DNA from 4 places in the Streptomyces sp. 3214.6 genome. Region 3 is predicted to be linked to each of the others. Evidence: riboswitches for the same ligand, from Rfam matches in the RefSeq annotation. Region 3 holds a riboswitch; each other region holds the start of a gene.

Region 1 (4,878 bases), 3.2 Mb from region 3:
GCCTGGGCGCCCAGGGCGGCGAGGAGATCGTCCTCGCCTCCGAGGCCGAGGGGGCGGACGTCGCTCTCGACCGTCTCGCGAAGCTGGTCGCCGAGGGTCTCGAGGAACTCCCCGAGACCGTCTGATCAACCACTGGTAATTGAGGGTTGCGGGGCTCGTCCGAATTATCGGGCGAGCCCTTCGCATTTCTCGTTCCCGGGCAGCAGAAATAATCCCCCGCGAATTATCTCCTCTTTGTATACGGCTCTCGTGTTAATGCCGCACGCTCGTCATGTTTACTGGAGGTTGCGAAGTCCTCACACGGTCGATGCGCTCCGGTCCGCCGGAAAAGCGCAGTCGGTGCGCGGCCGTCGTGCGTTCGGTGTGCAGCGCCGTGATCGCCCGCGCGCGCTCCTGGTCGCCGCGCGCCACGGCGTCCACGATCGCGCCGTGCTCCGCCCAGGACTCCACCGGGTTGACCGGCGCCTCCACCGCGTACATCCAGGCGATCTTGTGGCGCAGCTGGGTGAGCATCGACGTCAGGGCATGGCTACCGGAGGACTGGGCGAGCGTCTCGTGGAACCAGCCGCCCAGGGAGCGCAGATCCTCGCTGGTGCCCCTCCTGGCCCGCTCCTGGCCCAGCCGGACGAGGCCACGAAGCACCTTCAGATGGGCCTCCGTGCGCCGCTGGGCGGCCCGGGCGGCGCCCAGCGGCTCCAGGAGCATGCGCATCTCCAGCACGTCCGCCGCCTCCTGCTCGGTCGGCTCCGCGACGCACGCGCCCGCGTGCCGCCGCGTCACGACGAAGCCCTCGGCCTCCAGCGTGCGCAGCGCCTCCCGGACCGGGACGCGGGAAACGCCGTAGCGGCGGGCGAGGAGTTCCTCGGTGAGGCGGCTGCCGCGCTCGTAGACACCCGAGACGATGTCGTCCCGGACGGCCGTGCACACCGAGTGCGCCGGAATACGCATGACGGACCTCCGCCTTAATCCCCGTGAAACGTCGACGATTGACGTGTGTTCCGTGACTCTATTGCAATGAGCGGGAATTTCCGATGGCGGGCCGGAATCCATGGATATTTTTTGGACAGCAGGGCATCGAAAACGGCGAAAGCCCCGGCCGGGAGGGCCGGGGCTGGACGATCTGTCGCCGTGCGCCGTCAGACGTTCACACCGTGCTGGCGGAGGTAGGCGACCGGGTCGATGTCCGAGCCGTACTCCGCCGAGGTGCGGGCCTCGAAGTGCAGATGCGGACCGGTGACGTTACCGGTCGCGCCGGACAGGCCGATCTGCTGGCCGGGAGTGACCTGCTGGCCCACCGAGACGCCGATGGACGACAGGTGCCCGTACTGGGTGTACGTGCCGTCGTTCATCTTGATGACCACCTGGTTGCCGTACGACCCGCCCCAGCCGGCCTCGACGACGGTGCCCAGGCCGACCGCGTGCACCGTGGTGCCGGTCGCGGCGTGGAAGTCGATGCCGGTGTGACTGCCGGAGGACCACAGCGAACTGCTGGCGTGGTAGCCGGTGGAGACGTACGAACCCGTGATCGGCGGCACGAAGGCGTTGAGCCGCTTGCGCTCGGCCTCACGGGCGGCACGCACGCGTGCCTCGCGCTCCTCGACGGCCTTCTTGGCGGCCGCCTCGCGCGCGGCCTGCTCGTAGGCGGCCTTCTTCTGCACGGCGACCTGGTCGTCGATCTGGTCGGCGACGGCCTCGCCGGCGGTGACGACGGGGATCAGCCCGGTCTGTTCGGGGGTGGGCTCGGCGGCGAAGGCCGGGGCGGAGGCGACGGTGGCCATGACACCGGTGGTGGTGAGCGCCGCGACGCCCGCGGCGCGTGCGGTGGTGCGCTGCATCCGGCTGGGCCGACGGTGCTTCCCGGTGGCGCAGGTGAACGCCATGAAGTGGGGGGTGTCCTTTCCTTCCCTCTCGCCTACCGGGTTAGCTGACGGGTTCGGAGCAGGAAGGTCTCCTACGGACCCCCTCGCGGCTCGCGCGGGCGTCCGATTCACCCCAGGGACTTCACGTGGGTCCCCGGCTCCCCTGGCTCGCGCCGTACGGGGACTCGGCGATGACTGTCCGCTGCCGCGGCTGCGGCGCACTGCCTGACGAACAGCCCGGACGAAGCTAAGCGGGACGGGTTTCAATCCTCAAACGAATCCCGGTTTTTGTAGCGCATGCCACAGGGCAGACAGGCAACCTTCGCCTCAATTCGGACGCGCAGTGGCCCTGGTGACGTTTCCGTCGGCCAGGGCCCCTGCGCGTGCGTGCCGTTGGCGCGCCACCGCGCCCGCCGGTCCGCCTACTCGGCGGACACGACCTTCACCGCGCCGATGCCGAGGGCCTCCACCGGCTCCTTGATCCGGGCCGCGTCACCGACGAGGACTGTCACCAGCCGGTCCACCGGGAAGGCGTTCACGGCCGCCGCGGTGGCCTCCACCGTGCCCGTCGCGGCGAGCTGCTGGTACAGCGTCGCCTGGTAGTCGTCGGGCAGGTGCTGCTCGACCTGGTCGGCCAGCGTGCCCGCGACGGCCGCGGCGGTCTCGAACTTCAGCGGCGCCACCCCGACCAGGTTCTGCACCGCGACGTCACGCTCGGCGTCGGTCAGGCCGCCCTCGGCGAGGGTGCGCAGCACCTTCCAGAGGTCCTCCAGGGCGGGACCGGTGTTCGGGGTGTCCACGGAACCGCTGATGGCGAGCATCGCGGCGCCCGAGCCGTCCGGCGCGGACCGCAGGACCTGCCCGAAGGCGCGGACACCGTAGGTGTAGCCCTTCTCCTCGCGCAGGACGCGGTCCAGGCGGGAGGTGAGGGTGCCGCCGAGGCAGTACGTGCCGAGGACCTGCGCGGGCCACACGCGGTCGTGCCGGTCGGCGCCGATCCGGCCGATCAGCAGCTGCGTCTGGACGGCGCCGGGGCGGTCCACGATGACGACCCTGCCGGTGTCGTCGGCGGTGACCGGCGGCACGGGCCGCGGCTGGGCCGAGGAGCCCGTCCAGGCGCCCAGGGTGTCGCCGAGGAGGGCGTCCAGGTCCACGCCGGTGAGGTCGCCGACGACCACGGCGGTGGCCGTGGCGGGGCGCACATGCCTCTCGTAGAACGCGCGCACGGCGGCGGAGTCGATCTTCTCGACGGTCTCCACGGTGCCCTGGCGCGGGCGCGACATGCGCGCGGTGGCCGGGAACAGCTCCTTGGAGAGCTCCTTGGCGGCGCGCCGCGAGGGGTTGGCGAGCTCGTGCGGGATCTCGTCCAGTCGGTTGCGGACGAGGCGCTCGACCTCGCTGTCGGCGAACGCGGGTGCCCTGAGGGCGTCGGCGAGCAGACCGAGGCCCTTGGGCAGGCGCGAGGCCGGCACTTCGAGGCTGAGGCGGACGCCGGGGTGGTCGGCGTGCGCGTCCAGGGTGGCGCCGCAGCGCTCCAGTTCGGCGGCGAACTCCTCGGCGGAGTGCTTGTCGGTGCCCTCGGAGAAGGCGCGCGCCATGATCGTGGCGACGCCGTCGAGGCCGGCCGGTTCGGCGTCCAGGGGCGCGTCGAGGAGGATCTCGACGGCGACGACCTGCTGGCCGGGGCGGTGGCAGTGCAGCACGGTCAGGCCGTTGGCCAGCGCTGCGCGGTCGGGCGCCGGGAACGCCCACGGCTTGGCCTCGCCCGCCGCGGGCTGGGGGTGGAAGTCCATCGTGGCGAGCTCGGTCACCGGGCCGCCTCCTCGTTCTCGTCCTGGTCGGCGGGGGCTTCGGCGGCGGTCGGCTCGTAGACGAGCACCGCGCGGTTGTCGGGGCGCAGTCGGGCCTTGGCGACCTCCTGCACCTCCTCAGGCGTCACGTCCAGCACCCGCTGGACGGCGGTCAGGGCGAGCTGCGGGTCGCCGAACAGGACGGCGTAGCGGCACAGTTCGTCGGCGCGGCCGGCGACCGTGCCGAGCCGGTCGAGCCACTCGCGCTCCAACTGGGCCTGGGCGCGCTCCATTTCCTCGGCCGTGGGGCCCTCCTCGGCGAACCGGGCGAGCTCCTCGTCGATGGCGGTCTCGATGACGGGCACCTCGACGTCACCGGACGTCTTCACGTCCAGCCAGCCCAGGGAGGGCGCGCCGGCGAGCCGCAGCAGGCCGAAGCCGGCCGCCACGGCCGTACGGTCGCGGCGCACGAGCCGGTTGTACAGGCGGGAGGACTCGCCGCCGCCCAGGATGGTTAGCGCCAGGTCGACGGCGTCGCACGCGCGCGTGCCGTCCTCGGGCAGGCGGTAGGCGGCCATCAGGGCGCGGGCCGGCACCTCCTCCTCGACGATCTCGCGCAACTGCTCGCCGATGACGTCGGGCAGCGAGCCGTCGCGGGGCTCGGGCTTGCCGTCGTGGCCGGGGATGGAACCGAAGTACTTCTCGACCCAGGCGAGGGTCTCCTCGGGGTCGATGTCGCCGACCACGGACAGGACCGCGTTGTTGGGCGCGTAGTACGTCCGGAAGAACGCGCGCGCGTCCTCCAGGGTCGCCGCGTCCAGGTCGGCCATCGAGCCGATCGGCGTGTGGTGGTAGGGGTGGCCGTCCGGGTAGGCGAGGGCCGTCAGCTTCTCGAAGGCCGTGCCGTAGGGGACGTTGTCGTAACGCTGGCGGCGCTCGTTCTTGACGACGTCGCGCTGGTTCTCCATCGAGTCGTCGTCGAGCGCCGCGAGCAGCGAGCCCATGCGGTCGGCCTCCAGCCAGAGGGCGAGCTCCAGCTGGTGGGCGGGCATGGTCTCGAAGTAGTTGGTGCGCTCGAAGCTGGTGGTGCCGTTGAGCGAGCCGCCCGCTCCCTGGACCAGCTCGAAGTGGCCGTTGCCCTTGACCTGTCCGGAGCCCTGGAACATCAGGTGCTCGAAAAGGTGAGCAAGGCCGGTGCGACCCTTGACTTCGTGTCGTGAACCGACGTC
Region 2 (4,878 bases), 1.7 Mb from region 3:
GCCGCGCCCCGCCCCAGGTCGAGCAGGCCGATGCCCTCGGCGGCAGCCGACTCCGCCATCCGCAGATGCAGCACCAGACCCGGCGAGAACTTCCCGAACTCCGGGTCGTACGACGGGAACCAGCAAGCCAGGACCGTCGACGAACGCAGTCCGAAGTGTGCGGCGAGCGGCCGCTCACCGGCGTAGAGGACGGACAGCGTGCCGGAGCACTCCGGCGCGCGCGTCTCGGCGAGCGCGTCCACCAGTCGGGTGATCCACCCCTGGGCGAACCGGTCCCGGCGGCCGGTCCTGCGGTACTGCGCGGACTTCCACGCCATGAGCGTGCGCAGCGCGGCCGGGTCGCGTTCGTCGAACACGAACCGCAGCTCCCCGACCTGACGGCCGAGCCTGCGCTCCTTGGCGAGCGTCGTCTTCAGGAACTTCGGCGACTGGGACCGCAGTACGGACTCGTAGGTCTCGTAACCCTTTCCGACGTCGATGACATAGGCGGCGTACTCCTCGGCCGCGTGCGGGACGAACAGCCCCTGTGTCGCCTCCAGGTTGTCGAAGGCGAAGCTCGACAGGGAGCACGCCCGCATCAGTTCGGCGGCGTTCAGCCCGAGACCCGGGGTCAGCACCGCGCCCTGCGCGTCCGAGACGCCGTACGCGAGGGCCTGACCCTGGCCGAGCCGGCCCCGCTCATAGGGGAGGAAGCCGACCGGCTCACGCCCCTCGTACACCACCGCCACGCGCGCGCGTGGCCGCACGAGGCCCACGGCGTCGGTGAACTCCGGTTCCATGAAGGGGTTTCGCGGAAGCGTCGACGCGGCACGCAGCGCGCGCCACCGCTCCCTGTCCCCCTCGCCGAGGTCTTCCGGCCTCAGCACACGAATGCGCCCACTGCTCAACCTGACCCCCCGATCAAGTCCCCCCTGGACACCTGGACGGTACCGCTCCACCCGGGCGTCGCGGTAGGTAGCGTCCCATCTTGTTGCCAACCGGTACAGAGGCCTTTAACCGTCCACTACCCGGCGATGCGCCAGAAAGCCGTTTCTTTGTGCCCGTCCTCAGCCAGTTCCGCACCAGTAGACAAAGGGGAGTTGGCAGAACCGGACAGGACCTGGTCGTCGTCCGGCTCGCGTCGAACCAGGGGGGTGCGGCATCCGTATTCTCTGATCATGGCCGCACCCACCGCATATGCCGAGCACACCCCGTACTCTGCGTACTCCCTCATCGCCACCGACCTGGACGGAACGCTGCTGCGCGGCGACGACACGTTCTCCGACCGGTCCCTCGACGCGCTCGCGCGGGTGGCCGCCGCCGGCGCACGCCACCTGGTGGTCACAGGACGCCCCGCGCCGCGCGTACGCCCCCTGCTCGACCGGCTGCACAGCAGGGGGCTCGCGGTGTGCGGACAGGGCGCGCAGTTGTACGACGCCGGCGCGGACCGTCTGCTGTGGTCGGTCACCCTGGACCGGGAGCTGGCCGAGACCGCGCTCGGCAAGATCGAGGCGGAGGTGGGGCAGCTGTACGCGGCCGTCGATCAGGACGGCGTGGACGGGCTGACGCTCATCGAGCCGGGCTACCGGATGCCGCACCCGACGCTGCCCGCCCTGCGGGTCGACCGGCGCGATGATCTGTGGTGCGAGCCGATCAGCAAGGTGCTGCTGCGCCATCCCACCCTGTCCGACGACGAGTTGGCGGCGACGGCCCGTGCGGCGGTCGGCTCGCTCGCCACGGTCACCATGTCGGGACCCGGCACGGTCGAGCTCCAGCCCTGCGGGATCACCAAGGCGACGGGCCTGGCCCTGGCCGCCGAACACCTGGGCCTGCGGCCCGAGGACACCGTCGCCTTCGGGGACATGCCCAACGACATCCCGATGTTCGACTGGGCCGCGCGCGGAGTCGCGATGGCCAACGCCCACCCCGAACTCAAGGCGGTGGCCGACGAGGTGACGACGTCGAACGAGGACGACGGCGTGGCCGTCGTCCTCGAAAGACTGTTCCCGTAGGGCTCGTAGGGCCTGTAGGGCCTGTAGGCCCCTGGGCTGGGGGTCCTACGGGGATCTGTCAGTACGCGCCGAACACGTTGTCGATCGAGCCGTAACGGGCGGCCGCGTAGTTGCAGGCGGCGGTGATGTTGGCGACCGGGTCGTAGGAGTCCCAGGAGGTGCCGGCGACGTGGTAGGCGCGGAAGGTCGGGTCGATGACCTGGAGCAGGCCCTTGGACGGGATGCCCGCGGCCGCGTTGGAGTCCCAGAGGTTGATGGCGTAGGGGTTGCCGGAGGACTCGCGGATGACGTTGCGGTAGATGCCGTTGTACGTCCCCGGGATCCCGTGCTGGGCCATGACGTGGAGGGAGGCACGGATCCAGCCGTCGAGGTTGTTGGCGTATCCGAGGCTGGTGGCGGTGGCGACGGTCGGGGTCGCCGCGGAGGCGCCGGTCGCGCCGATGAGCGGCAGGGCGAGCACGGCCGCGCCGGTGGCGGCGACGGTGAGCGTGCGGACGAGACGGTTGCGACGGGTGCGGCGCGGCTGAGCGGCAGCGGACATGATGAATTTCCTCTCCGGCGCCTGCGAGGTGAGCTGTCGGGTTCGGGCGGGAGTTGCCCGGTCGCGTCCTGACGGGCGCGACTTCACCCCGAGCCGTACCGATATGTCCGAAACATCCGGCCTGGCGACTTACCTGGTTCCCCCGCTCCTGCCGTGCGTTCTAGGTGGGTGTACGGGCGGCGGCAGGATTCGGCGTTCCGCCCGACAGGCCGGGAACGTATGCGAGAGCACATGTCCGAAACAAGTAGCGGATTCACAGATCACCCCTATTGACCTTGGTCTGTGACCTATGGGGTGCTTGATCCTTTGTGGGTGCAAAGCCTCAACTTGCTTGGAGGTGTGGAGAATCCGTGAACGACCGGATCGGGCGGGATCGGGCGGTTTCGGCGGGGGGAGTGAGTCAAGTCACCAGCGTCCACAAGTGCGGCGAATCGGGCATTGATCCCAAGTCGGTGGCGGTGGGAAGGGGGTGGGGATGGCGACTCCGGCATCGATGGCATTGCCGGGTGGAAGGTCCTTACTTCCGGCTAACTCTATAAATATCTGTTCATATATTTGAATCAGGAACATATCGGGCGTGATCCGATACCACCTGGCCTGTAACCGTGGGGGCTATCGGTGATCGAAACGTGACCGGATACGCTGACTTGAGTGATGGCAGAGACCTATCGACAAACCGCGTAATCGCCAGTAGACACCAGCAGACAGGAGACCCCTCGTGACCGTCGTCGGGCCGTTCGGGCTGAGCGTGCGGGACCAGGCTCTGGAAGCCGATGTCCAGGCCGGATTGGCGGCTGTCGAGGAAGGCTTGCTCGAGGCCACCAAGAGTGAGGTTCCGTTCATCACGGAGGCCGCCCAGCATCTCGTGCGGGCGGGCGGGAAGCGGTTCCGGCCGCTGCTCGTGGTGCTCGCGTCGCAGTTCGGGGACCCGTACGCGCCGGGCATCGTGCCGTCGGCCGTGGTCGTGGAGCTGACCCACCTGGCCACGCTGTACCACGACGACGTGATGGACGAGGCCGCCGTGCGCCGCGGGGTGCCCAGCGCGAACGCCCGCTGGGGGAACTCCGTCGCCGTCCTCACGGGCGACTTCCTCTTCGCGCGCGCCTCCCACATCCTGGCCGACCTCGGACCGGAGGCGGTGCGGGTGCAGGCGGAGGCGTTCGAGCGGCTGGTCACCGGGCAGATCCTGGAGACGGCCGGTCCTACCGACGGACGGGACCCGGTCGAGCACTACCTCGACGTGCTCGGCGGTAAGACGGGCTCGCTGGTGGCGGTGGCCTGCCGGTTCGGGGCGATGATGTCGGGCGCCGACGAGACGGTCGTCGACGTGCTCACGCAGTACGGCGAGCGGCTGGGCGTCGCCTTCCAGCTGGCCGACGACGTCCTGGACATCGCGTCCGACTCGCACGAGTCGGGCAAGACGCCGGGGACGGATCTTCGCGAGGGCGTTCCCACGCTGCCCGTGCTGCGGCTGCGGGAGCGGGCGGCGCGCCTGTCGCTGCCCGAGGACATCGCCCTGTGCGAGCTGCTGGACTCCGACCTGAGCGACGACGCCCGGCTCGCCGAGGCCCTGGAGGCGCTCCGCGCGCACCCGGCGCTGGAGCAGGCCCGCCGGGACACCGTGCGGTACGCGAAGGACGCGCGGTCGGCGCTCGCGCCGCTGCGGGAGTGCGGCGCGAAGGCGGCGCTGATGGAACTGTGCGACGCGGTGGTCCACCGAGCCGGCTGACCTCCTCCGGCCCGCCGCCCGGCACCCGCCTGCGGCCCGCCCGGCACCCGCCTGCGGCCCGCCCGGCACCCGCCTGCGGCCCGTCACGCCGCTCCGGCCCGTCACGCCGCTCCGGCCCGTCACGCCGCTCCGGCCCGTCACGCCGCTCCGGCCCGTCACGCCGCTCCGGCCCGTCACGCCGCTCCGGCCCGTCACGCCGCTTCGGCCCGGCGATCGCCTCCGGGCCGCCACCCCCTGTGGCCCGGCACCCCCCTGTGGCCCGGCACCCCCCTGTGGCCCGGCACCCCCCTGTGGCCCGGCACCCCCCTGCGATCCGGCGACCCCTCCGGCGCGGCACCTTCCTCCGGTTCGGCACCCCCTGCGATCCGGCGACCCCTCGGATGCCGCACCCTCCTCCGGTCCGGCACCCCGCGCAGTTCCGGCGATCGCCGTCGGCCCGGCACCCCCTCAGGCCCCGCACCCCACTCAGGCCCCGCACCCCACTCAGGTGCCGCACCCCACTCAGGTGCCGCACCCCCCCACCGGCCCCGCATCCCCCTTACCCCGGCCCGCCCCCTCACCCCGGCCCTCACACCCCTCGCCCCACACCCCACACCCCTCGCCCCCGCACCCCCCGC
Region 3 (4,878 bases):
TGCTCAACATCGACCCGCCGGACCACACCCGGCTACGACGGCTCGTCAGCAAGGCGTTCACGCCGCGCCGGGTCGCCGAGTTCGCGCCCCGCGTCCAGGAGCTGACGGACCGGCTGATCGACGGGTTCGCCGCCCGGGGAGAGGCCGACCTCATCCACGACTTCGCCTTCCCCCTCCCCATCTACGCCATCTGCGACCTGCTGGGCGTTCCCCGCGAGGACCAGGACGACTTCCGCGACTGGGCGGGGATGATGATCCGGCACGGTGGCGGCCCCCGCGGCGGGGTCGCGCGGTCGGTGAAGAAGATGCGCGGCTACCTGCTGGAGCTGATCCACCGCAAGCGCGCCGAGCTCCCCGCCGACCCGGCCCCCGGCGAGGACCTCATCTCGGGCCTGATCCGCGCCTCCGACCACGGCGAGCACCTCACCGAGAACGAGGCCGCGGCCATGGCCTTCATCCTTCTCTTCGCCGGCTTCGAGACGACCGTCAACCTGATCGGCAACGGCCTCCACGCCCTGCTTTCCCACCCGGAGCAGCGGGCGCGGTTGCAGGCATCCCTCGCGGCCGGGCAGCGGGACCTGCTGGAGACCGGCGTGGAGGAACTCCTGCGCTACGACGGTCCCGTGGAACTTGCCACCTGGCGGTTCGCGACCGAGCCGCTCAGCATCGGCGGGCAGGACATCGCGCCCGGCGACCCCGTGCTCGTCGTCCTGGCGGCCGCCGACCGCGACCCGGACCGCTTCCCGGACCCCGACACGCTCGATCTCTCCCGCCGTGACAACCAGCATCTCGGCTACGGCCACGGCATCCACTACTGCCTGGGCGCCCCGCTGGCCCGGCTGGAGGGACAGACGGCGCTGGCCACTCTCCTGACCCGGCTGCCTGACCTTCGGACGGCCGTGGATCCGGCGGACTTGAGGTGGCGCGGCGGGCTCATCATGCGGGGCCTTCGGACCTTGCCGGTGGAGTTCACTCCCATGCATGGCTAAGGCAATCCGAGCGCACTCAGAGCGCACTCCGAGCGCATTTCTGATCGCACGTCAGCCGGAGTGTGACCATTCGGGGAAGTGAAGGTGACCGTCCCTCAAGTCTGTGATCTTCACGTGATCTGCGCGGCATTAACTTGTGACAAGTGATCGTCTGCCGATACGTTCACTCGTCAGCGCGACGCGTCGGTCTCACCCGCCTCACCCGCCGCGCCGGTACTGCTGTCCAGAGAAAGGCCCCTCGCATGCTCTCCGGGAACGGTCGACACCGTCGCCCCCGCCAGGCCCCGGCGCTGCTCGTCGCGGCCGGAGTGACGGGCTCCGCCATCGCCATCCCGCTGCTCGCCGCCTCGGGCGCGAGTGCCGCCGACGGCACGGTGTGGGACAAGGTGGCGCAGTGCGAGACCGGCGGCTCGTGGAGCGCCGACAAGGGCGGCGGCGAGTACGGCGGCCTGAGTCTCACCCAGAAGCAGTGGGAGACGTACGGGGGGCTCGACTACGCGACGCGCCCCGACCTGGCCAGCCGCAACCAGCAGATCGCGGTGGCGCAGAAACTGCTCGCGGCCGAGAACATCGGCGCCTGGGGCACCTGTGGGCTGACCTCCGGGCTCACCCAGGCCAACGGCGCGCTGAACGTGGACACCGGTCTGGCGAACGACTCGTCCGACTCGCCTGCCTCATCCGGATTGTCCGACCTGTCCAGGGGATTGTCGGGGTCGTCCGGATCGTCCGGGTCCACGGGTTCCTCGAACTCTTCCGGCAGCGGTGACGGTTCGACCGGTTCGACCGGTTCGGCTGGTTCCTCCGGCCCCTCCGGCTCCTCCGGCTCCTCCGGCTCGTCCGGGTCATCCGACTCATCCGGCAATTCATCGAGTTCACCCTCCGCGTCGCCTTCGTCCCCTTCGTCCTCCTCGTCCTCTTCTTCCACCGGTACGGGCGGCTCCACCGGTGCCGGCGCGTCCGACGGCTCCGGCGGTCAGGATGACGCGCAGGCGACCGGCGGCTCGCCCACCGGGGCCCCGAAAGCGGACGACCCGGACAAGTCGGTCCAGGATGCGGGCTCTTGGAGTCTCGTCGACACCGGCTCCCTCGGCTCGGGCCGGCACCGCGGCGCCACCGCCGACGAGAACACCACCAAGAGCGCCACCGTCGCCGACGATGCCGCCGTCGACGGCACCACGACCGCCTCCGTCGGCCGGCATGCCGCGGCCACCTATGTCGTCCAGGAGGGCGACTCGCTCGCCTCCATCGCCGACTCCCTTGGCCTCGACGGCGGATGGCGTGCCCTCTATGCCGAGAACAAGGGCCTCATCGGCGCCGACCCGAGCGACATCGTCCCCGGTCAGACCCTCGACACAGGGGTCAAATAGGGCGCAAAACCCAAGAAAAACAGCGGGAGTTCACGTCACGCTTCGCACTGAATGTCCGGTTTGGTGAAAGTGTGGGATGAGTCTCAGAAGCCCTGATCGTCTTTGAAATTCCGCGGATCGCGTGTCTACGGTCGTCCCGCTCGGCAACCCGAGCCCCGGCCGTCGCAACGCCGAATCCTGCCAGTGGCAGCCCGGGAACAGTCGTCGCGTCAAGCGCCGTAGGCAGGAGCGGGGGACCCAAGGTAGGCGCCGCACCGGGCAGTTGACCGGAGTGGCTTGGGGTGAAGCCGCGCCTCGTGAAAGCGAGAGCGTGGCCGGGCAACTCAACCGGCCCGAACCCGACAGCTCACCTCGCAGGCGTCGGTGAGGGGATCCACCATGCTGTTTTCCGGCAAGGGCAAGCACCGCCGTCCGTCCAAGGCCACCCGCGTCGCCGCGCTGGCCGGCGTCACCGGCGTCGCCATCGCCGCCCCGCTGATGGCGGCCGGCAACGCCTCCGCCGCCACCGCCTCCGAGTGGGACGCGGTCGCCCAGTGCGAGTCCGGCGGCAACTGGTCCATCAATACCGGCAACGGCTACTACGGCGGCCTGCAGTTCTCCGCCTCCACCTGGGCCGCCTACGGCGGTACGCAGTACGCCGCGCAGGCCAACCAGGCCTCCAAGTCGCAGCAGATCGCCGTCGCCGAGAAGGTCCTCGCCTCCCAGGGCAAGGGTGCCTGGCCGGTCTGCGGCACGGGCCTGTCCGGCGCCGCCTACAACGGCAGCAGCTCCTCCGGCTCGTCGAGCAGCACCGGCGGCTCCGGCTCCAGCAGCTCGGACAGCAGCGCCGGCACCCGCTCGACCGAGAACCAGAGCGCCTCCCGCTCCACCGACCGCCCGGCCGCCTCCAAGACGGTCACCACGCCGACCGGCAAGAAGGTCAAGAAGGGCGACGGCGAGTACAAGGTCGTCAAGGGCGACACCCTCAGCTCCATAGCCGAGAAGCACAAGGTCAAGGGCGGCTGGCAGAAGCTGTTCCAGCTGAACAAGGACATCGTCGCGGACGCCGACCTCATCTACCCGGGTCAGCAGCTGCACCTGAAGTGATCCCCCGCTCCCAGAGCGGACCCAGAGAAGCCACAGCGCCCTCACATCCGAGGTCGGCACACTGAAGACCTTGTGAGGGTCACCCCCCGTCCCCACGGGCTCCCCGCTCCGGTGCGTGTTCCCCCGTACGCACCGGAGCGGGGTTTCTCTTTGCCCGCTCGCCCCGCCGCCCGCTCGCCTCACCGCCCCCGCTCGCCCCGCCGCCCGCTCGCCCCGCGCGCTTTCTTCGCCTGTTTGTCACCCGCTCTTTGTTCCGGGCGGGAACAATGTGTACGGTCAGTTCGTCCACAGGGCGGTCGGTCGGCTGCCGACGCCCGTCGGGCGGTTAGGCTCTAGTCGCAAGGCCCGCGGGCCCCGCACTCTCAGCGTCACATCCCAAGAAGGAGATGCTCGTGCCGTCCATCGACGTCGTCGTAGCCCGGGAAATCCTCGACTCGCGAGGGAACCCCACCGTCGAGGTCGAGGTCGGCCTCGACGACGGCAGCACCGGTCGTGCCGCCGTCCCGTCCGGCGCCTCCACCGGCGCCTTCGAGGCCATCGAGCTGCGCGACGGTGACCCGAACCGCTACCAGGGCAAGGGTGTCGAGAAGGCCGTCCTCGCCGTCATCGAGCAGATCGGCCCGGAGCTCGTCGGCTACGACGCCACCGAGCAGCGCCTGATCGACCAGGCCATGTTCGACCTGGACGCCACCGACAACAAGGGCTCGCTCGGCGCCAACGCCATCCTCGGCGTCTCCCTCGCCGTCGCCCACGCCGCCTCCGAGGCCAGCGACCTTCCGCTCTTCCGCTACCTGGGCGGCCCCAACGCGCACCTGCTGCCGGTGCCGATGATGAACATCCTGAACGGCGGCTCGCACGCCGACTCCAACGTGGACATCCAGGAGTTCATGATCGCCCCGATCGGCGCGGAGTCCTTCTCCGAGGCCCTGCGCTGGGGCACCGAGGTCTACCACACGCTCAAGAAGGTGCTGAAGGCCAAGGGCCTGTCCACCGGCCTCGGCGACGAGGGCGGCTTCGCCCCGAACCTCGGCTCCAACCGCGAGGCCCTCGACCTCATCCTCGAGGCCATCAAGGAAGCCGGTTACGCGCCGGGCGAGCAGATCGCGCTCGCGCTCGACGTCGCCGCGTCCGAGTTCTACAAGGACGGCGTGTACGAGTTCGAGGGCAAGTCCCGCTCGGCCGCCGAGATGACCGAGTACTACGAGGAGCTCGTGGCGGCCTACCCGCTCGTCTCCATCGAGGACCCGCTGTTCGAGGACGACTGGGCCGGCTGGAAGGTCCTCACCGACAAGCTCGGCGACAAGGTCCAGATCGTCGGCGACGACCTGTTCGTCACCAACCCCGAGCGTCTCGCCCGCGGCATCGAGGACGGCGCCGCGAACGCCCTGCTCGTCAAGGTGAACCAGATCGGCTCGCTCACCGAGACGCTGGACGCC
Region 4 (4,878 bases), 2.6 Mb from region 3:
TTCCCGACTGGTCACCGGCACCACCGAGCTGCACGGCGAGCTGGAGCGGGAGCTCGCGCAGCACTGCGGGTTCGAGGCGGCCCTCGTGTTCTCCTCCGGGTACGCGGCCAACCTCGCCGCCGTCACCGCGCTGGCCCCGCACGGCTCGCTGATCGTCTCCGACGCGGGCAACCACGCCTCGCTCATCGACGGCTGCCGACTCGCCCGCGGTACCACCCAGGTCGTCGGACACGCCGACCCGCAGGCGGTGCGCAAGGCGCTCGGCACGCACGACGGCCCGGCCGTGGCCGTCTCCGACACGGTCTTCTCCGTCGACGGAGACGCCGCCCCGCTGGCCGCTCTCGCGGCCGCCTGCCGGGAGCACGGCGCCGGACTGGTCCTCGACGACGCCCACGGGCTCGGCGTGCTCGGGGACGGCGGCCAAGGCGCTCCGTACGCGGCGGGTCTCGCGGGCGCCGCCGACGTCGTCGTCACGGTCACGCTGTCGAAGTCGCTCGGCAGTCAGGGCGGTGCGGTGCTGGGCCCCGCGCGCGTGATCGACCATCTGCTCAACGCGGCTCGGACGTTCATCTTCGACACCGGCCTGGCCCCGGCGGCGGCGGGCGCGGCGCTGGCCGCCCTCAGGCTGCTGCGCGCGGAGCCGCAGCGCGCGCCGCGCGCGCGTGCGGTGGCGGACGAGCTGTACTCCCGGCTGACGGCCGCGGGTCTGGAAGCGGTGCGTCCGGACGCCGCGGTCGTCTCCGTGCGTGCGCCGTCCCCGGAGGAGGCCGTGCGGTGGGCGGCGGACTGCCGGTCGGCAGGCCTGGCCGTGGGCTGCTTCCGTCCTCCCTCCGTGCCCGACGGCATCTCACGCCTGAGGCTGACCGCCCGTGCGGACCTCTCCGGGGCCGAGCTGGAACGCGCTGTACGGGTGATCGACGAGACACGACCATGAGTCGGCGTGACACGGCCGTGGGTCGCCGCTGAGCACCGCTTGCCGACTACTGCGGTGTGTTGTGCCGCGGTGCGCTCAGCGGAACGCTGCCGTGAAGCCCGTCCAGCTCTCGGGGGAGAAGAGCAGGGCGGGTCCGGCCGGGTCCTTGGAGTCGCGTACGGCGAGCAGGCCGGCCCAGGGGCCGATGGCCGGCCGGGCGGTCTCCACGCAGTTGTTCGCTCCCGTGCTGTAGCTGCTGCGCAGCCACCGCACCTGCGGGAGGTGATCGGAATCGGTACTGGAAGGTACGTTCCGCGGTAGTGCGGACATGGTGCCTCCTTACGCGCCGTCGGCTATCGCGGCGATGTAATCCGATGAGTCCCCGGGCGAAAGGGCGTGCGCCCGAAGGGCGTTGAAGGCCTCGGTGTAGGCCTGGAGGTCTTCTTTCCGTTCGAGATAGAGGCTACTCGTCAAGTGGTCGAGGACAACCACATCCAGATCAGAAGTGCGCGAAAATGAGAAGATAACGAAAGGGCCGGTTAGGCCGATATGCGCCCCGGCGGAGAACGGCAGGACCTGAAGTCTCACCTGCGGCAGCCGGGCCGCCTCCACCAGCCGACCGAGCTGATGCGCCATCACCTCGGGCCCGCCCACCTCCCGCCGCAGCACCGCCTCGTCCAGCACCGCGTTCAGCTCCAGCGGCGGCTGCGCGCGCAGCACGTCCTGGCGGGCCAGCCGTACCTCCACCAGGGTGTCGAGCTGCTCCTCGTCGGCGCCCTCCACCGCGGCCCTGGTCACCGCACGCGCGTACTCGGGCGTCTGCAGCAGCCCCGGTACCACACTCGTCTCCAGTGTGCGCATCGCGCTCGCCTGGGACTCCAGACTGATGAAGTCCCGGTAGGTGGGCGGCAGCACCCCGCGGTAGGCGTGCCACCAGTGGTCCCGACCGCCGCTGCCCTCGACGCCCGCCAGCGCCAGCATCAGCTCCCGCAGCTGTGGATCGGCCACACCGTAGGCGTCGAGGAGTAACCGCACATCGGCCGGTTTTGACCCACTGGTGCCGGTCTCGATGCGGCTCACCTTGGACTGGTGCCAGCCCACGAGCCGGGCCGCCTCACCACTGGTGAGGCCCGCCTGGGTGCGCAGTGTGCGCAGTTCGGCGCCCAGTTTCCGGCGGCGCACCGCGGGACCGTGTTGCATGGGCTCCTCCTTACTCCTTACGGGCCGTCCAAATACGCTCTGTCGTCGCAGAGTTCACCGCATCGAGCGACAGATATATGCATAACTTGGTGGATCGCCACCCGTGACCGGCGCGGTAATGGCAGTCTGGCGAAGAAGCACCAGTCCGGGACCGTACTCGAACCACACGCACCGTGTCGGACTTCGGTCCCGTGGGAAAGGGACGACGTCGCCATGGCAGATCACCTGGAAGCATCCGTCACTCTGCCGAGCGATCCCGCTTCGGTCTCCACGGCCCGCGGCTTCGTGGTCGGCACCCTCGGGGAGTGGGGTCTGCCGGCGGACACGGAGGCGGCCGACACCGTCCGGCTGATCGTCTCAGAACTCGCCACCAACGCCGTACAGCACACTTTCGGGCAATCCCCCACCTTCACGGTGGACCTCGTCCTCGACCGTGACGAACAGCTGCGCATCGGCGTCACCGACAGCCACCCGCGCTTCCCGAAACGACTGCCGGCCGCCGTCCAGCAGGACAACGGCCGAGGCCTGGTGATCATTCGCTGGCTGACCGCGGAGTGCGGCGGCAAGCTCAGAGTGCGGCCCACCCGGGAGGGCGGCAAGACGGTCACCGTCGTACTCCCGTGGACCGTCCCGTTGGCGGAGCCGGTGGCCGGAGCCCTGACTGCCCCGGCGGAGGGCGAGATCCCGGGGCGGTGAGGGCGCGTCAGGGACGCCGGCGCCGCCCCGGGAGGCTCAGTGGACCCGGCTCAGCGGACCCGCCCGTACCAGACGCTCTTGGTCCAGATCTTCTGCAGTTTCACCACGTCCCCGGTCTTCGGCGAGTGCCAGATCTTGCCGTTACCCGCGTAGATCCCGACGTGGTACACGTTCGAACCCGAGTGGAAGAACACGAGGTCGCCCGCCTTGCGGCTGGACGCCGAGATGTGCTTCGTCTTGTTGTACTGCTGGGCCGCCGTCCGAGGCAGGGTCTTGCCCGCCTTCTTGTACGAGTACAGCGTGAGCCCGGAGCAGTCGAACCTCTTCGGCCCGGTGGCCCCGTACTTGTACGGAGCGCCCTTCTTGGAGGCCGCGATCTGGAGCGCCTTCGTCGCCGGTGTGGCAGCCGAGGCGTCCGGGGCGAGCCCGGGAACCACGACCGAGCCGCCGACGGCGGCGATGGCGAAGGCCGAGGCCGTACCGGCCCGGACCATGAGCGACGGGACACGATTGAGCGCAGTCATGCGCAACCCTTCGTCAGCCGCCTGTGAAGGATGACCTGTCGGATTCGGGCTGGCGAAGTTGCCCGGCCGCTGACGCGGCTTCACCCCAAGGGCTGCTCGGCCCGGTCATGGCGTGACCGTTCCGGCGACCCGTCGTGCTTGGGTCCTCCACTCCTGCCGATGCACTTCTGTCGACCGGTCATCCGGGCGGCGGCAGGACTCGGCGTCCGCCCGGACCGCCCCGCCTCTTGTGGCGGGGGCTTGTCGTCAGTCAGGGATCTTGGCTCACGGATGTCCGAAAATCCCAATGGAACCGGGGATTTGTGGGGTTACTCACCACTCACCCGTTCGGGTGGACACCCTGATGGCCGATCAGGTGTCAAGGCGGCCACAGGGCCCCGGACCAGCGGTGGAGCCTTTTATTCCGCCCGAAGAGCGCCCATTTGCGCAACCTCTACCGGCCGTGGAAGACAGCGCACGCTACGCCGAACGGGGGTCGCCCGTCTGGTCCGTTTCAACTCCGGGCCGGACGGCACGCTCGGGGCGCGGACCGCCCGGCCGGAGCCGGGTCGCGTCAACTGTCGGAGAGCGGAGGCACCGTGACGCGCGCCGTGCGGCGCTCCCCGTCCAGGACGCACAGCGCCCGCGCGAGCGTCGGGGCGTGCAGCTCGTTCTCGCCCCGCTGGTGCATCAGCGTCAGCGCGTCACGCAGTACGGCGGCCTTGCTCACCAGAGCCTGGGCGGCCCGCAGCCCGCGGTACGTGTCGCCGTGGTGGGCGGGATTGATACGGCCGAGCAGGTCGACGACGTCGAGGTAACCGTCGATCAACTCGGCCTCGGCGCACGTCAACGCGGGCAGCGGCGGCAGTTCGGGCACCATCGGCCCCTCACCTCCCACCCTGGCCGCCGGCCGAGGTCTTGCGGGTGGAGATGATGCCGTCCACCAGGCCGTACTCCAGGGCCTCCGGGGCGGTGAGGAACTTGTCGCGCTCGATGTCCGCGCTGACCTGCTCCGGGCTGCGCCCGGTGTGCAGGACGAGCATCCCCTCCAGGGTGGCCCGGATGCGCGCCAGTTCATCGGCCTGGATGGCGAGATCGCTGGCCTGTCCTTCGACGGGCTCGGGCAGGGACGGCTGGCGGATCGTCATCCGCGCGCCCGGCAGGGCGAACCGCTTGCCCGGCGTGCCCGCCGCGAGCAGCACCGCCGCCGACGAACCCGCCTGGCCCAGACAGGTCGTCTCCACGTCGCAGGTGACATACCGGATCGTGTCGTACAGGGCCGTCATCGCGCTGAACGAGCCGCCGGGGGAGTTGATGTAGAGCGCGATGTCCCGGTCCGGGTCCTTGTGCTCCAGGTACATGAACTGGGCCATCACGTTGTTCGCCGAGAAGTCGTCGATCGGCGTCCCCAGGAAGACGATCCGCTCCTCCAGCAGCTTCGAGTACGGATCCATCGTCCGGGTGCCGAAGCTCGTGCGTTCGGTGAACTCGGGCAGGACATGGCGGGCGGACGGTCGGGTCATCGGAAAGCCCCTCCTTCTGCGTCGGGCGCATCTGTAAAAAATG

The links. Region 3 has a riboswitch for cyclic di-AMP ahead of B5557_RS26465 (LysM peptidoglycan-binding domain-containing protein). Riboswitches for the same ligand answer to the same signal wherever they lie in the genome.
Region 1: another riboswitch for cyclic di-AMP. It lies ahead of B5557_RS11555 (M23 family metallopeptidase); the one in region 3 lies ahead of B5557_RS26465 (LysM peptidoglycan-binding domain-containing protein).
Region 2: another riboswitch for cyclic di-AMP. It lies ahead of B5557_RS18305 (transglycosylase SLT domain-containing protein); the one in region 3 lies ahead of B5557_RS26465 (LysM peptidoglycan-binding domain-containing protein).
Region 4: another riboswitch for cyclic di-AMP. It lies ahead of B5557_RS37990 (C40 family peptidase); the one in region 3 lies ahead of B5557_RS26465 (LysM peptidoglycan-binding domain-containing protein).

The regions. Positions count from the first base shown of each region.
Region 1 is NZ_LT670819.1:2,585,346-2,590,223, forward strand. Features, by position in the region: gene B5557_RS11545 (HPr family phosphocarrier protein) at 1-125, shown strand, start outside; gene B5557_RS11550 (GntR family transcriptional regulator) at 253-948, opposite strand; gene B5557_RS11555 (M23 family metallopeptidase) at 1,137-1,880, opposite strand; cyclic di-AMP (ydaO/yuaA leader) riboswitch at 1,895-2,060, opposite strand; gene B5557_RS11560 (M16 family metallopeptidase) at 2,282-3,670, opposite strand; gene B5557_RS11565 (M16 family metallopeptidase) at 3,667-4,878, opposite strand, start outside.
Region 2 is NZ_LT670819.1:4,109,993-4,114,870, reverse strand. Features, by position in the region: gene B5557_RS18315 (GNAT family N-acetyltransferase) at 1-866, opposite strand, end outside; gene B5557_RS18310 (HAD family hydrolase) at 1,158-1,991, shown strand; gene B5557_RS18305 (transglycosylase SLT domain-containing protein) at 2,050-2,532, opposite strand; cyclic di-AMP (ydaO/yuaA leader) riboswitch at 2,536-2,737, opposite strand; gene B5557_RS18300 (polyprenyl synthetase family protein) at 3,251-4,261, shown strand.
Region 3 is NZ_LT670819.1:5,834,428-5,839,305, forward strand. Features, by position in the region: gene B5557_RS26455 (cytochrome P450 family protein) at 1-989, shown strand, start outside; gene B5557_RS26460 (LysM peptidoglycan-binding domain-containing protein) at 1,232-2,356, shown strand; cyclic di-AMP (ydaO/yuaA leader) riboswitch at 2,561-2,731, shown strand; gene B5557_RS26465 (LysM peptidoglycan-binding domain-containing protein) at 2,735-3,442, shown strand; gene eno (phosphopyruvate hydratase) at 3,829-4,878, shown strand, end outside.
Region 4 is NZ_LT670819.1:8,392,421-8,397,298, forward strand. Features, by position in the region: gene B5557_RS37970 (8-amino-7-oxononanoate synthase) at 1-934, shown strand, start outside; gene B5557_RS37975 (DUF397 domain-containing protein) at 1,010-1,243, opposite strand; gene B5557_RS37980 (helix-turn-helix domain-containing protein) at 1,253-2,113, opposite strand; gene B5557_RS37985 (ATP-binding protein) at 2,327-2,809, shown strand; gene B5557_RS37990 (C40 family peptidase) at 2,860-3,333, opposite strand; cyclic di-AMP (ydaO/yuaA leader) riboswitch at 3,337-3,507, opposite strand; gene B5557_RS37995 (hypothetical protein) at 3,887-4,192, opposite strand; gene B5557_RS38000 (ATP-dependent Clp protease proteolytic subunit) at 4,200-4,835, opposite strand.